Regions from separate parts of the Shewanella sp. 10N.286.52.A9 genome, predicted to be linked through region 1. Evidence: predicted binding sites of a transcription regulator. Region 1 holds the regulator's gene; each other region holds the start of a gene.

The links. Region 1 encodes LexA, which represses DNA repair genes until DNA is damaged. Its sites were predicted from a motif close to TACTGTATNNNNATACAGTA; they were not measured.
Region 2: a site for LexA is predicted at 1,833-1,852, ahead of AB4128_RS02295 (YebG family protein). Genes of this name have one in related genera too.
Region 3: a site for LexA is predicted at 2,987-3,006, ahead of dinB (DNA polymerase IV). Genes of this name have one in related genera too.
Region 4: a site for LexA is predicted at 1,522-1,541, ahead of recN (DNA repair protein RecN). Genes of this name have one in related genera too.

Annotation. Positions count from the first base shown of each region.
Region 1 is NZ_JBFRJQ010000001.1:203,602-207,480, reverse strand. Features, by position in the region: gene coxB (cytochrome c oxidase subunit II) at 1-299, opposite strand, end outside; gene AB4128_RS00985 (cell division inhibitor SulA) at 740-1,246, opposite strand; gene lexA (transcriptional repressor LexA) at 1,243-1,860, opposite strand; gene plsB (glycerol-3-phosphate 1-O-acyltransferase PlsB) at 2,270-3,879, shown strand, end outside.
Region 2 is NZ_JBFRJQ010000003.1:42,871-46,749, forward strand. Features, by position in the region: gene prc (carboxy terminal-processing peptidase) at 1-124, opposite strand, end outside; gene proQ (RNA chaperone ProQ) at 147-782, opposite strand; gene AB4128_RS02290 (GAF domain-containing protein) at 1,051-1,509, opposite strand; gene AB4128_RS02295 (YebG family protein) at 1,528-1,821, opposite strand; gene AB4128_RS02300 (paraquat-inducible protein A) at 2,036-2,665, shown strand; gene AB4128_RS02305 (paraquat-inducible protein A) at 2,655-3,305, shown strand; gene AB4128_RS02310 (MlaD family protein) at 3,292-3,879, shown strand, end outside.
Region 3 is NZ_JBFRJQ010000011.1:118,707-122,585, forward strand. Features, by position in the region: gene AB4128_RS10200 (leucyl aminopeptidase family protein) at 1-47, opposite strand, end outside; gene AB4128_RS10205 (aminoacyl-histidine dipeptidase) at 288-1,748, shown strand; gene dinB (DNA polymerase IV) at 1,842-2,921, opposite strand; gene bfr (bacterioferritin) at 3,234-3,701, opposite strand; gene bfr (bacterioferritin) at 3,714-3,879, opposite strand, start outside.
Region 4 is NZ_JBFRJQ010000011.1:27,045-30,923, forward strand. Features, by position in the region: gene AB4128_RS09830 (YjaG family protein) at 1-304, shown strand, start outside; gene AB4128_RS09835 (AEC family transporter) at 488-1,453, shown strand; gene recN (DNA repair protein RecN) at 1,594-3,252, shown strand; gene AB4128_RS09845 (phosphatidylglycerophosphatase A) at 3,329-3,820, opposite strand; gene thiL (thiamine-phosphate kinase) at 3,820-3,879, opposite strand, start outside.

The DNA.
Region 1 (3,879 bases):
ATTGCCATACCAATGAGGATAAGAAACGGCACGACAGTCCATGCTATTTCCACTTTGGTACTATCATGGAAATCAGCAGGTACTGCACCCTTTGATTTTCTATGATAAATCATGGAGTAAATCATGATTCCAAATACCACAACACCAATAGCACAACAGATATAAAGAATGATCATATGGAGGTCGTAAACCTTACCACTGATCTCTGTTACCCCTTGGGTCATGTTAAGCGGCATATCAGCCGCTGCAAGTGGCACTGCAAAAAACAGCACCATTAATCCATACAACAATCGCTTCACAAGACTACTCCTCTGCCAATTGCGATTTGCAATAACAACAAGGAAAAGTCACACAGTAATACTCTGCTCTATGCAAACTTTTCTATTCCCGAAAAAGTTTGATCACTTCAAAGTACACGGTGGCAGTGAGTATTAATACTCGATTATTCTATTGGGTTTTGGTGGCCACACTTGTACCTAATACTGAACTTTTCAATTCTTAAATTGACGCTTTTTATTCAAGGCTTTCTATACCGCATGGTACCAGCACAATCTTTACAGCGTTTTATCACTTATGTTCATTTTTACCACTAAGAGAGGTCAATAAATGTTACTCCCTTGTTAACTACATTACTTGGAGATTAAATATTGATCAAGATCACTTTATCATCTAATTTGCTGAAAAAAGGCGCAAAAAAAAGCCCGTCACCGAAATGAAGGGCTTTTTTAGCAAATAGACTTTAGTGAAATGCAGATAAATTCAATTGGGTTGCAGCCACAGGATTACTGGCGTTTAATTGGTCAACACGTAAGTGAGTATTTACATCTTCAATAATGACACCTTGCGCTAAGGCGCTTTTAGCGACTAATTGAATGCGACGATTATCACGAGCATCTAATGGGGTTGTCCATGTAATCACTGCGCTGGATGTACCACTTGTGAGTGCTTTTTCCATTGCCCACAGTGTTTCGACTTCATCTTTAGTGTGAACCAGTAATACACGGTCCATTCTGACATTGGCGTTCGCTAGAATTTGTTTGTAACCAATGTGAGGCGGATTAATCAGTACAATCCATCGCCCTTGTTGACTTAATACGGCTAACTGGCCGCATAGCTGAGTTAATTCAGTTAACCCTTGGTTAGCTGTTTGTTTGGTTTCGATACCTTGCTTTACTGGCGCAGCTGCTGATGCCATGTCCATCCATAAACCTGGGTGACGTGGTGCATTACCTATTAATGTGTTCATAACCAACCTCCATTACGGATAACGCCAACAGCGAGCCCTTCAATCGTAAGGCTTTGGCATGTTAAATCGACTTTTATCGGCGAGTACTGCTCGTTTTCTGCATGCAGATAAACAACGTTGCCTTTCTTTTCAAAACGCTTCACGGTGACATCATCATCAACACGGGCAACAACGACTTGACCATTTTTAGCTTGCTGCATTTTGTGAACCGCTAATAAGTCACCTTCAATAATGCCAATATCCTTCATACTGTCGCCACGAACACGTAGTAAGAAATTAGCATTGGGTTTAAACATTTCAGGATCAACTTGAAAGTATTGTTCAACATGTTCTAACGCCAAAATTGGTTCACCAGCCGCAACCTGACCAATCAGTGGTAAGCCTTCTTCGACTTCCTCTTCTTCTTGGACCATACGGATACCGCGAGAGGTACCTGGAATAATTTCAATGCAACCTTTTTTAGCGAGTGCTTTTAAATGTTCTTCTGCAGCATTAGCACTTTTAAAGCCTAATCTAGTGGCAATTTCTGCACGAGTTGGTGGCATACCTGTCTCGGCAATATTGCATTTAATTAATTCTAGAATTTCAGCTTGTCGTGGCGTTAAAGGTCTCATGTTGATTCCTGTTTTTTTATACAGTGACTGTCATTATATACAGTATCTTTGGTCGCGCAAGTATTAACCAACATTTTTTGCTGATAAAGCAATAGATATGAATTTTTATCGAAGTTTTTAGTTATTTAAAGCTAATTAAATCAGTGATTTATTGTTTTTGTGGGGCGTCGGTAAATTAGTGTGTTTTATTATTGATGACTCAAGTGAATAAGCCAAAAAGTACTGGATACCGTCTATTTATACAGTACTGTACCTAAATGTTTTGCTACTTACTAAGTGATTGATACTTGATGTTAGAACCAACAAAACTTGCTACTTAAATGTTAACTAGATTTACCGAGGTTAGTGTAACTGAATGATATTCTGGTATCCTATGCGCAATAAATCGTTGTTGATAATGCGAAGACCCATGTTAAAACCAGATTCTATCATTGCTAAATCATTACGTTGGATTCAGAAATTAATGGTACACAGTGTTGTTGTGCCTGAGGATCCGTTCGCTGACCTTAACTTAGATCCTGACAAACCAGTGGTCTATGTGATGAAAACGGAGTCGCTGAGTGATATTGCTGCCTTACATGAAATGACAGCTAAATATAACTTGCCAAGTCCGTATGAACGGTTAGATGTTGATGGTTTCAATACCCCTAGAATTGTGTGTGTGGAAGGGCGTAAACCCTTGTTTGGTAAGCGCCATAGTAGCGATAAATTTGTAGCAAACTTTACTAAGTTGCTCGAATTACACCAAAAGAACAAAGAACTCGACATCCAGCTTGTGCCTGTAAGCCTATATTGGGGTCGTATCCCAGGTAAAGAAGATGACACCATGACCGCTGCGGTTTTTGAGCGTGAAAACCCAACATGGTTACGTAAATGGTTAATGATTCTATTTTTAGGTCGCCATAATTTCATTCAATTTTCTAATGCCATGTCGCTGCGTTATATGGCTGATGAACACGGCACAGATGTCAGTATTGCGCATAAGCTTATCCGTGTGGCTCGTGTGCATTTTCGCCGTCAACGTAAAGTGATGACGGGGCCTCAGCTTCCTAATCGTCAAGCGATGTTCAATTCGCTGTTAAAGTCAGAATCCATCAAGCGTGCCATTCAAGAAGAAGCCGTTAACAAAAAAATTCCCGAAGAAAAGGCACGTGAAAAAGCCATTGAGTACCTTGATGAAATCGCAGCAGACTATTCGGATAACTTGATTCGTATTGCTGAGCGTTTCTTAACTTGGCTTTGGAACAAGTTATACAGTGGTATTAGCATCAAGAGTGCGGAGCAAGTTCGTAAACTGCATCATGATGGTCATGAAATCGTTTATGTGCCGTGTCATCGAAGCCATATGGATTACTTATTACTGTCATATATTCTTTATTATCAAGGCATGGTTCCACCGCATATTGCGGCAGGGATTAATCTTAACTTTTGGCCGGCAGGTCCAATGTTCCGCCGTGGTGGTGCCTTCTTTATCCGTCGTAGTTTTAACGGTAATAAGCTTTATACCGCAGTATTCAGAGAGTATTTAGATCAACTATTTGCTAAAGGCTATTCAGTTGAGTATTTCACTGAGGGTGGTCGTTCACGTACTGGTCGTCTACTTGCTCCTAAAACGGGCATGCTAGCGATGACGGTAAACAGCGTATTGCGTGGTATCGAGCGTCCTGTGACCTTAGTGCCAGTGTATCTTGGCTACGATCATGTCATGGAAGTGTCGACTTATCATAAAGAATTAAGTGGTAAGAAAAAGCAAAAAGAATCTGTATGGCAAGTGTTTGGTGCATTGCGTAAGTTGGGTAACTTTGGACAAGGTTACGTTAACTTTGGTGAGCCAATTAACGTGCAGCAGTTCTTAAATCAGCAGTCGCCAGATTGGCGTGAAGAAGTGGCTAAAGATCCTGAGCAAAAACCAACATGGTTAACGCCTGCGGTTAATCAATTAGCCAATAAAGTGATGACAAACATTAACAGTGCAGCAGCTGCGAGCTCTGTTACGTTAACCAGTATGGTGTTATTAGC
Region 2 (3,879 bases), on a different contig from region 1:
CCTTATGTTGAGGCTCTTGCTCAAGTTTGGGTAACTCGTTGATTTGAATAGTGGGTGAAATTGCCCAAGCCGAAAAACCGACAAATAAAGTGGCAATCGACGCAGCCAAAGTGAGTTTTCGCATCAACAAGTTACTCCTTAAATGATCACGATAATAAAATATGCTCGGCACGTACTTTAACGACTAAACCAGAATCAAGTTGTACATGGACATCTTCTTTCTTGATATCAGTGATAACGCCGGCAACTGGATTTTGCCCTAACTTCACACTAACACGTTGTTTTTGTTTAAGCTCGTCAAATTTTGCTGGCACATAATTAACTTTTGGTTCAGCAGGCTTTTTCGCTTTTGCTGGACGGTCTTTCTTAACTGGAGCAGTTTTTGCTGAAGGTGCTTTTCTAGCAGGCTTCTTTGGATTTGCTTTTGCAGCTTGTGCTTGGCGCTTCGCCTTTGCTTTCTCTTGGCCTTCTTTTAGAGTTTGCTGAGCGTGATCAATATGCTCTTGCTCAAGCTCACCACAATCTTGGCCATCTAAGTCGATACGCTGTACGCCTGCTTTAACGCCTTTAAGGTAGCGCCAGCTACTTGTATAACGTCTAAGTGCAACACGTAATTGTGTCTTACTTACTTTAGAATCATCAGCCAACCTTTCAGCTAAATCTTGAAACAAACCAATTTTTAATGGCTTAGTTTCACCTTCTGCAATAAAGCATAAAGGAAAAGTTTCATATAAATACGCTAAAACTGCGTTGGTGTCGGTCAACTTGTCTGTTGATTCCATTTTTACTTCCACGTTATATAAGGGGACTGGTTAATAGCTTTCTTGGCTAGTACAGTCGTTTGTCTTTCGTTAAACAGAGTCTTGCTTAACGTTCAAATTAGCACTTCCTACATGATTGCTAAAGCAATTGAAACATGCCTTAACAAATTAACTTAGTTAGCTGCAATTTTACAGTAAATAAATTTTCCAGTAGTTAATGCGTGCAGCTCAGTATTATAAAGCGCATCACAGCGATTGCGACCTGCAATTTAGATTATTTGTTCGCAAATTAAGCAAATAAGCAAGATTCGAAGCTTTTTACTAAAATTTCGAGACCTTTTTGATCGTCTGTATCAAAACGATTCAACAATGGACTGTCAATATCGAGCACGGCAACCACATCATTTCCGTTACGAACCGGCACAACAATTTCTGAATTACTGGCTGCATCACAAGCAATATGCCCTTCAAATTGGTGTACATCTTCAACAAGTTGAGTCTGATCTAGTGCCGCAGCTGTCCCACAAACTCCTTTGCCTATCACAATACGAGTACAGGCAACTTTACCTTGAAACGGGCCTAAGACTAATTGGTCTGCTTTTTTAATGTAAAAGCCAACCCAATTTATATTGTCTAAATTATCATTTAACAACGCCGAAAAGTTTGCCATGCCAGCAATCAGATCATCTTCGCCTTCCATTAATGCTAATACTTGACGGTTCAATGTGTCATAAAACTCAGCTTTCATTCTACTTCCTAAAATATTTTATTCTGTTGGCGCTTTTTTATTAGTTTTTTTCGTGGCTGCTTTATTGGCAACTGGCTTAGGTTTTACTACGCCTTTTAATAAATTAGCTAGCTCATCTTTATTAGAAGCTAAGTAAAAAGCAAGCTTCTCTACACTATTCTCGTCAATTTCGAGTTCAGCGCTAGTAATAAAAGGAACTAAGTTATCAGCAATGTCGAGCATTTTGTCATAGGCATCGGCTTCCTTTTTAGATGTAAATGTCATCTTTTCCACCCCTTCTCTTACCACGACAAACTTTGTAATTACCGCCATGATTAACCTCTTACTGTTTTTATATACAGTGCATAGAGTGTCATAGAACTAACTTCTGATGCAAGTATTCTGATTATTCTGGTATTATCTGATTTTATTGTATCTTGAATAATTGACGTTTTGACTATTTAAAGCCATATTTTGTGCACTTTAGTCAGATATTGTTCAGTAATTTAGAGCTCTTAATTATATAGATGGATGGTTTGCGCTTTATATGCCAAAAAATGTAGATCAAGAGAGCATCGTTTTATGTCGCTCTTGTGACTTAGCAGTTCAGCGCCGTGCGCTACCTTCGAATGTCAGGGCCCTATGTCCTCGCTGCCATACGGCACTCTATGATGTGCCATATTGCTCTATTAACGGCATGCTAGCTTTGTGTATTACCGCGCTACTTTTTTTTATTCCAGCTAATTTTTTACCCGTTTTAGAAATCCATTTTTTGGGTAGCATCCGTGCAACGACTGTCTACGAGACAGCCATCGCAGTTTGGGCACAAGGTTATTGGATTGTCGCTGTTGCAGTTATTGCCTCAGCAGTGATTGCTCCTGGCTTATTAATACTGTCGATATTGCTACAAATCATTATCGTAAAAAGCAACTTACACAGCTATTTTTGGCAACGAACCTATCGGCGTTTGCTGAAAAACCAAGCCTTACTCACCCAATTATCAATGTTAGAAATTTATGTCATTTCTTTCTTGGTGGCCGCATTCAATTTATCTGACTTTGCGGATATCTATTTAGGCATGGGAACTTTTTGTTTCGGAATGTTATTTTTGGTTATTTTGTTTTTGCAACGTGAGTATAATCTGGAACATATGTGGAAGCTGACTCATGACGAATAAAATAGAACAAGCTAAAAGCAATGATTACCAGCAAGGTAAAGATATCGGAATGACCTTGTGTGGGGTATGTCGCAACATTAACCCTATTGAGCAAGGGTATTGCAGCCGCTGCGAATCAAAAATACAACCTCGTAATGAACAGAGCTTGCAACAAAGCTGGGCGTTATTAATTACTGCAGCGATTTTATTAATACCAGCCAATATTTATCCAATCACTATGCTCACAAACCAAGGCAAAGTGACTTACGATACTATTTTTACTGGGATAGTACATTTAGTGCATTCGGATATGATCCCTATTGCCATTATCGTATTCACCGCCAGTATTTTAGTACCATGGCTAAAAATTGCTGGACTAGCGATATATTTAACTGCGATTAGTTTTAACTTACCAGTTTCAAAAAAGAAGCTCATGGTGGGGTTTCATATTATTGAATGGATTGGCCGTTGGTCTATGTTGGATTTATTCGTTATTGCACTGACAGTTGCGGTAGTCAATATGGGTCAACTTTTAGATGCTAAACCCGCTCCGGCAGCAACCGCATTTGCACTCGTTATCTTACTGACTCAATTGGCAGCTAAGGTGCTTGATACACGTTTACTTTGGGATCGCTTGGACAAAAAAAATGACACGAATTGAATCACCAAAAGTCGTTAAAAAGAAACTTTTCTCTCCGATTTGGTTACTTCCTATTGTTGCCCTGGTATTAGGGGCTTGGCTAGGTGTTAAAAGTATCAAAGAGTCGGGAATTGAAGTTCAAGTGCACTTCCCTAGTGCTATCGGTATCGATATCGGTAAAACCCTAGTTAAATATCAGGGATTAACGGTCGGTAAAGTCACCGATATCAGCATTGATAAAGACCTTTCTGGCGTCAATGTTAAAATCATTATGGATTATCGCTCTGATCCATTTTTAAACAAAAATACCCAGTTTTGGCTTGTGACTCCAAAAGCAAGTATCACAGGGATAGAAGGATTAGATACCTTATTTTCAGGTAACTATATTGCTATTCAGCCAGGAGATGGCAGTTCTGCTTCAGAGTTTGTTGCTTTAACAGAAGCCCCTACGATGATCCCCAATGATGAAGAAGGCATAGTTGTGAACCTTACCACTTCAACACTAGGCTCCCTTGATGTCGGCTCAATGGTATTTTACCGCCAAGTGCCAGTCGGCAAGGTGGTTAACTACCGGTTAATCGATAGTGATACCATT
Region 3 (3,879 bases), on a different contig from region 1:
AATATCGCATCTTCATTTTTTACATCGACAACATTTGCTTGCAACATGAGCCTTCCTTTTGATTTTTATTATGTAAGGTATGAGAAATTTAGTTCGCTTTATATCCATTGATAATAGCGGCTATAAGTGAGCAAAGTACATATTTTTACTCTGTAAAATGGTTAATATTTATTTACAGATTTTAGTCAGGTTTCGAACAATCAAATCATCCAGATCACTGTCTGTACAAATCATTATGGTAAACTGTGGTTCATCTATTCCCACCTCATAACTATAAGGGAGTCTCCGTGACAGCGATTAATCAATTATACCCTCAGCCACTATGGCAATGGTTCGAACAAATTTGTTCTATCCCGCATCCATCAAAGTTTGAACATGCTTTAAGTGCGCACATTCAACAGTGGGCAAAATCAAAAAATCTTAGCGTTATTGAAGATAAGGTCGGTAACCTTATCATCAAAAAACCAGCCTACCCAGGCATGGAAAATAGAAAAGTCGTGGTACTTCAAGCCCATATTGATATGGTGCCGCAAAAGAATGCAGACAAAGTTCATGATTTTGAAAAAGACCCTATTGAAGCCTATGTCGATGGTGAATGGGTAAAAGCTAACGGAACCACATTGGGCTCTGATAATGGTATCGGTATGGCATCAGCTCTTGCAGTGTTAGGTGCTGATGACATTAAACACGGCCCATTAGAAGTCTTGTTAACTATTGATGAAGAAGCTGGCATGACCGGCGCTTTTGGACTCGAAGCAGGCATGCTTGATGCTGATATTTTAATTAATACCGATTCTGAACAGGAAGGCGAAATTTATATGGGTTGCGCTGGCGGTGTTGATGCACAAATAAGCGTGCCGATGTCGTGGCAAGCCCCTGAGCAAACCAATGCCAGCTTCAAATTAACCTTGTCGGGACTTAAAGGTGGTCACTCTGGTGTGAACATTCATTTAGGTCGTGGTAATGCGAATAAATTATTAGCACGATTCCTATTCATTTATGCGGACGATTTAGCACTTGAATTAGTTAACTTTACTGGTGGTTCATTACGTAATGCGATTCCTCGTGAAGCGAATATCAGCTTTATGTTACCTAGTGAAAACCAAGTAAAACTTGAACAAGCGATTACTGAGTTCCAAGCCTTAGTACGTGCAGAGCTATCGATTGCCGATCCTGACATGTTACTGACACTTGAATCAATCGAGACACCAGAAAAGGTCATCGGTGAAGAAGCGCAGAATACCTTAATTGACTTACTTCATGCATGCCCGAATGGTGTTATGCGCATGAGTGATGAAGTTGAAGGCGTAACAGAAACATCACTGAATGTTGGTGTTATCAACACTGAAAATGAGTCTGTAGAAGTCCTATGCCTTATCCGCTCGTTAATAAACTCCGGTCGTGAAGAAATCGAAACTCAGTTAACAGCATTAGCTAACTTATCAGGTGCAAGTATCGAACTTTCAGGCGCATACCCTGGCTGGAAACCTGATAATAACTCACCTGTAATGGCGATAGTTCGTGACACTTATAACGACATTTATAAAAAAGACCCTACGATCATGGTGATCCACGCAGGTCTTGAATGTGGTCTGTTTAAAGAACCCTACCCGACTATGGATATGGTATCCATTGGTCCTACAATTCGCTTCCCGCATAGTCCTGATGAAATGGTTAATATCACAACCGTTGGACAATACTGGGAGTTACTGCTTGCAGTACTTGAACGTATTCCAGCAAAAGACTAATTAGTAAAAACGTCAAAAAGGCTGCCATTCTCATTGAGAATGGCAGCCTTTTTCATTTAAGCGAAGCGAGTAGTCAGTAAAATACGCATCAGCTTAAAAGTTTAAATCAAGTTGTTCAGTGTTCGACTGTTTATCTTTGGTATCAATTTCAATATCAGCTAATCCGACCGACACGCCGACTAGACGAATCCCCCTGCCATTTGCTCGCGCTAGAGCTTGGCTTAATAAATCATGAAACAGGTTCAATGATATTTCATCACTACGGTGTTCAATCGTGGTCTGTTTAAAATCATTAAACTTGAGCTTAACCACTTGCTTATGAATTTGCCTATCCTTTGCACTGCGGTGAACTCGAGCAATGAGTTCTTGAATTAACTGCGGCATAACATTATTGCACTGATCAAGCGTAAAAATATCTTGTGCCAGTGTGGTTTCAACTCCGACCGATTTCCTGACTCGATTGGGGCTGATTGTCCGATTGTCGATACCTTGCGCACGTTCAATCAGAACTCGCCCAAATTTACCAAATGCTGCAATCAGTTTATCACTTGGGTAATGTTGCACATCTTCACAGGTTGTTAGACCAAGGGCGGCTAGCTTTGCCGAAGTCACTTTACCTACGCCAGGAATTTTGTTCAGCGTTAATGGCTTTACGAAGGCGTTAATATCTTCAGGAGGGATAACATACTGACCATTAGGCTTATTTAAATCTGAAGCAATTTTGGCAAGAAACTTAATGGGCGCAACACCTGCTGATGCTGTTAACCCGGTTTCATCGAGTATTTCTTGACGAATCGCCTTAGCAATTAAAGTGGCACTGCCCTTGTGGGCATGACAGTCCGTGACATCTAGATAAGCTTCATCTAAAGATAAAGGTTCAACTAAATCGGTATAGCGATGAAAGATAGCTCTAATTTGTACGGAAATTGATTTATAGACATCCATTCGACCTGGCACTAAAGTGAGATCTGGGCATAATTTTAACGCCTGATAACTCGACATAGCAGAGCGCACACCAAACTGGCGAGCTTCATAATTACACGTGCTGATCACGCCCCTGCGATCGCTTCTGCCACCCACAGCTATGGGTTTGCCACGCAATTCTGGAAAGTCTCTCATCTCCACCGCTGCAAAATAACAATCCATGTCGATATGAATAATTTTACGGACCATTTTCAAGCAAGCTCTTTCTAGCTCATTAACTGATTAATTAATTTATCATAGCAGATGGACAAAATCACTGTATAAATAAACAGTATCGTGTAATAACACTAGTAACGCTGATATTTGAATCAAATCTGCTTAACAATGAACCGAACTTAGCTATTTCAACAAGCGTTTGCGACTTAACATGGTAATTTAGTTACGGAGGAGTCTGTTACACATTTTTTATCTAAGCCCTTTTATAGTGACCTTTTCATCAAGTAACTTAGTACAAAAACAAAAAAGCCCAACATTGTTGGGCTTGTTAATACCAGTGACTTTTTACATTTTCGTCTGTAAATAGTTCTGTAATCCAACACGATCAATCAGTCGAATTTGTTTTTCTAACCAGTACATATGATCTGATTCAGTATCATCTAATAATACTTCTAAGATTTCACGAGTTTGGAAATCTTCTTTTTCTTCACAAAGTGCAATGACTTCACGTAAATGATCAGCAACGGCATACTCGTAGTTCAAATCATTTTTCAGCATCTCTTCAACATCTTTACCTATGTTGAGTGCTTCACGACTCGCAACGTCTGGAGTACCTTCTAAGAATAAAATACGTTGTACTAACTTGGCAGCATGCGCTTTTTCATCGTCTGATTCATGAAGAATACGAGTGTATAACTCATCAAATCCCCAATCTTCATACATATGAGCATGAACAAAATATTGATCCATCGCCGACAATTCACCGGTTAATAGTGCGTTTAGCGCTGCAATAACTTCTGGATGACCTTTCATGTTAAATTCCTATTAATCTTTAATTTGTGATTGAAGGTAATTTTGAATACCTGTTTGATTGATGAGTTCTTTTTGAGACTCAATCCAATCAAGATGTTCTTCTTCATCTTCGAGTAAATCTTCAAGTAGATCACGACTCACATAGTCACGCTCTGCTTCACACAACTTGATGGTTTCT
Region 4 (3,879 bases), on a different contig from region 1:
CTTACTTGGCGGTATTCAGGGTAAAATTGAAGAAGACATTACTAACATCAGTAAATTATCTTCAAGTACAGTAGCCAACTACATTGAAGCTATCAGTGTTGATGAACTTCAAGATGAATTAAACGAAGAAGTCGTAGAAGAGTTTGTTTTCGCACATCCTGTGATGCAGGAAGAAAAAGAACTACAAGGGATGCTACTGGATATTATTGAAGCTAACCCTAAATTATCAGCTGAATTCGTTAAAGAGTTACGTAAAGAAATAGTCGACGCTGGTGTTTCTAATATTGGGATCAGTGTTCAGTAACTGAGTTTTTTGTTTGGAATATTTATTGGCAAGATTTATGGGCATTCAGCCTATAAATAAACTTTGAGTTCACTCGTTCGTGCGCTCAGAGTTGCACTTGCATCATTAACTTATTCGCCACCCCAATGACTGTCAAATCAACAATGTCATTGACTTCCAATAGACACACATAAGGAGAAGATGATGGCCAACATTTTAACTCCCCTTATTGCTGTCTTTGGCATCATGTTGCTAGGCTTTATTGTTCAAAAGCTTAAAGTGCTTCCTCATGATACCGACTTTACATTAAACGAATACGTCTATTACGTGGCGTTCCCCGCTATTTTATTCATTGCGTTAGCCGAAACCGATATACATGAGATCATGCAATGGGGCTTTATTGCGGCCTTTGGTATTGCAATGGTTGTGACCTATTTCATTACGGTGCTCATTTCATCTATCGCAGATAAAAAACAACCAGCACTAGCCGCTATCAGAGGGTTAAATACCAGCTTTGGTAATACCGCATTTATTGGTATTCCACTAATGATGATGCTTTATCCAGATAACAATCACGCAATCACAGCTGCTGCTATTGCGAGTTTGTTATCTGTCATTATGTTTGCCTTTGCAATGGTCAATATGGAACTTGCCATCAATAAAAAGCAAAAACGACACCCTGTGCTTATTATGTTGAATGCGTTAATTAGTAATCCCATTGTTATTGGTTGCACTTTAGGAGTCATGGCATCAGCTTTGTATATCCCAATTCCTGATAGCATCAGCATGATGATGAGGTTAATTGGCAATACCTCAAGCCCATGTGCGCTGTTTGCGATTGGTATGGTTCTCGCTAAAGCAATGCATGGAGGTACAGAGCCTGAAACACCACCTCACCATCTTGCAATCGAAATGGGCATATTAAATATACTTAAACTCGTGATTCAGCCATTAATTGCTTATGGTTTACTACGCTATTTTAATGTCGATAACGAGTTACTTATCATGGGGGTCATCTTAGCTGCATTACCAACTGCAGCAAGTGTTTACTTACTCGCACAGCGTTATCAAACCTATGGGTTATCGAGCGCTAAATGCATCTTGATTAGTACCCTTGCCACCTTTATTAGCCTTCCCCTGATTGAACAATTACTTGAACAGCTCAACTAAATACTCAGCTTCTTGCTGCTAATAACTTCCACATAAATACAACTCAAAAAAATTAGCAACCAGCACTTTACTGTATATAAAAACAGTGTAGACTGTTTATAAATACAGTGGTTTGGTGTTTCTTTACACAGGGATTGATTATGCTTTGCCAATTAAGCATTAATAATTTTGCGATTGTACGTTTTCTTGAACTTGACTTTAAAGCCGGAATGACCAGCATCACGGGGGAAACTGGTGCCGGTAAATCTATCGCTATCGATGCGCTAGGCCTATGCTTAGGCAATAGAGCCGATGCCAATACCGTTCGCCCTGGGGCAAACAAAGCTGAAGTTTCTGCACGTTTTTCGCTTGAAGATGTGCCGTATGCTAAACGCTGGCTTGAAGATAATGATCTTGATGTCGATGAAGAATGTATTTTACGTCGAACGATTAGCGCCGACGGTCGCTCTAGAGCCTACATTAATGGTAACCCTGTCCCACTCACTCAACTTAAAGCACTAGGACAATTATTTGTCGGAATTCATGGGCAGCACGCTCACCATGCCATGCTTAAAAGTGAGCATCAACTTACCTTACTCGATAGCTATGCCAACCACAGTATCCTTATCGACAATGTCAGTAAAAGCTATCAACGCTGTAAGCTCATTGAAAATGAATTAAAACAATTACAGTTAAACCAACAAGAGCGTATTGCCCGCAAACAACTTCTACAATACCAAGTCGAAGAACTGGACGAATTTGCTTTAAAGCCAGGTGAATTTGAGCAAATAGAGCAAGAACACAAACGCTTGGCTAACGGCAGTGATTTAATTGAAAATTGTCAATTAACGCTTCAATTGCTTAGCGAGGACGATGAGCACAATATTGAGTCCTCATTAAATCGGGTGATAGGTTTTGCCGATCAATTACAATCATTTGATCCAGCATTGCAAAGTGTTGCAAACATGCTCAATGAAGCCTTAATTCAGGTACAAGAAAGTACCAGTGAAGTTCAAGACTATTTAAGCAAAATAGAGCTAGATCCTGAGCATTTTGCATTTTTGGAACAACGTATTTCCAAAGCCATGCAACTGGCAAGAAAGCATCATGTTCAAACAGAGCATTTAGCTGAACACCATCAAGCATTAGCCATAGAATTAAAAGAGCTAAATAACGATGCAACCCGACTAGATGAGATTCAACAGCAAGTTGACGACAGTAAACAAGCTTATATTAAAAGCGCTCAAAAACTCAGCCAAAGCCGCCTTCGCTATGCAAAAGAGCTTAATAAACTTGTCACTCGCTCGATTCATGAATTGAATATGCCTAAGGGTAAGTTTTCTATAGAAGTCAATTTTAACCCTGACATTCAATCTGTTACTGGTAGCGATCAAATTGAATTTCAAGTGACCACTAACCCAGGACAACCCCTTCAACCGATTGCAAAAGTCGCTTCTGGTGGTGAGTTATCACGTATTGGTTTAGGTATTCAAGTTATTACTGCGAAAAAAGTTGCCACGCCGACACTCATATTTGATGAAGTCGATGTCGGTATTTCTGGGCCAACTGCAGCTGTTGTAGGACGTATGCTGCGCAGTTTAGGGGAATCTACTCAAGTTATCTGTGTGACCCATTTACCTCAAGTTGCAGGTAATGGTCACCAACATATGCTGGTGAACAAGTTTAGTAAAAGTGGTGGCACTGAAACACAAATGAAACCCCTTGATAAAGAGCAAAGGATCAGTGAATTAGCTAGGTTATTAGCTGGTGATGTTATTACAGAAAACACACTTGCTAACGCTCGAGAGCTACTTCAATAGCTAAGATAGTAAAATGCGCACTAATCACTAAAAAGCCCACCAATTGGTGGGCTTTTTAGTGATTATCAATCAAGACTTATACGAAATAATAGATAAGCTGCAGACAGATTAATGCAAAAAAGCCTGCTAAAACATCGTCAATCATAATACCAAAGCCGCCATGCACTTTGGCATCTAGCCAACGAATAGGCCAAGGTTTCAAAATATCAAAAAAACGGAATAGTGCAAAACCAATGACTAACCATATTAAGCCCGCTGGGGCAGCTATCATGGTAATCATTAAGCCAGCAACCTCATCCCAGACAATGGCGCCATGATCATGGACTCCCATGTCTTTGGCTGCTTTATCACATATATAAAAGCCAATAAGCGTACTTAACACAGTGATAATAATAAATGCGGTTAAGCTAAGGTGCCCCATTAAGTAAACTAATGGCACTGCTGCTAATGTACCGAAAGTGCCGGGGGCTTTAGCTGCTAACCCACTGCCAAACCCAAGTGCTAGGAAATGCACTGGATTTTTAAGTGATAATTTTTTTACCGCTGGATCGTTTGATAATAGATTCATTAAAAGTGCTCAAAACTTTTTAGGTCTAGCTCAAATGGTTCGCCATTGGATACCAACCT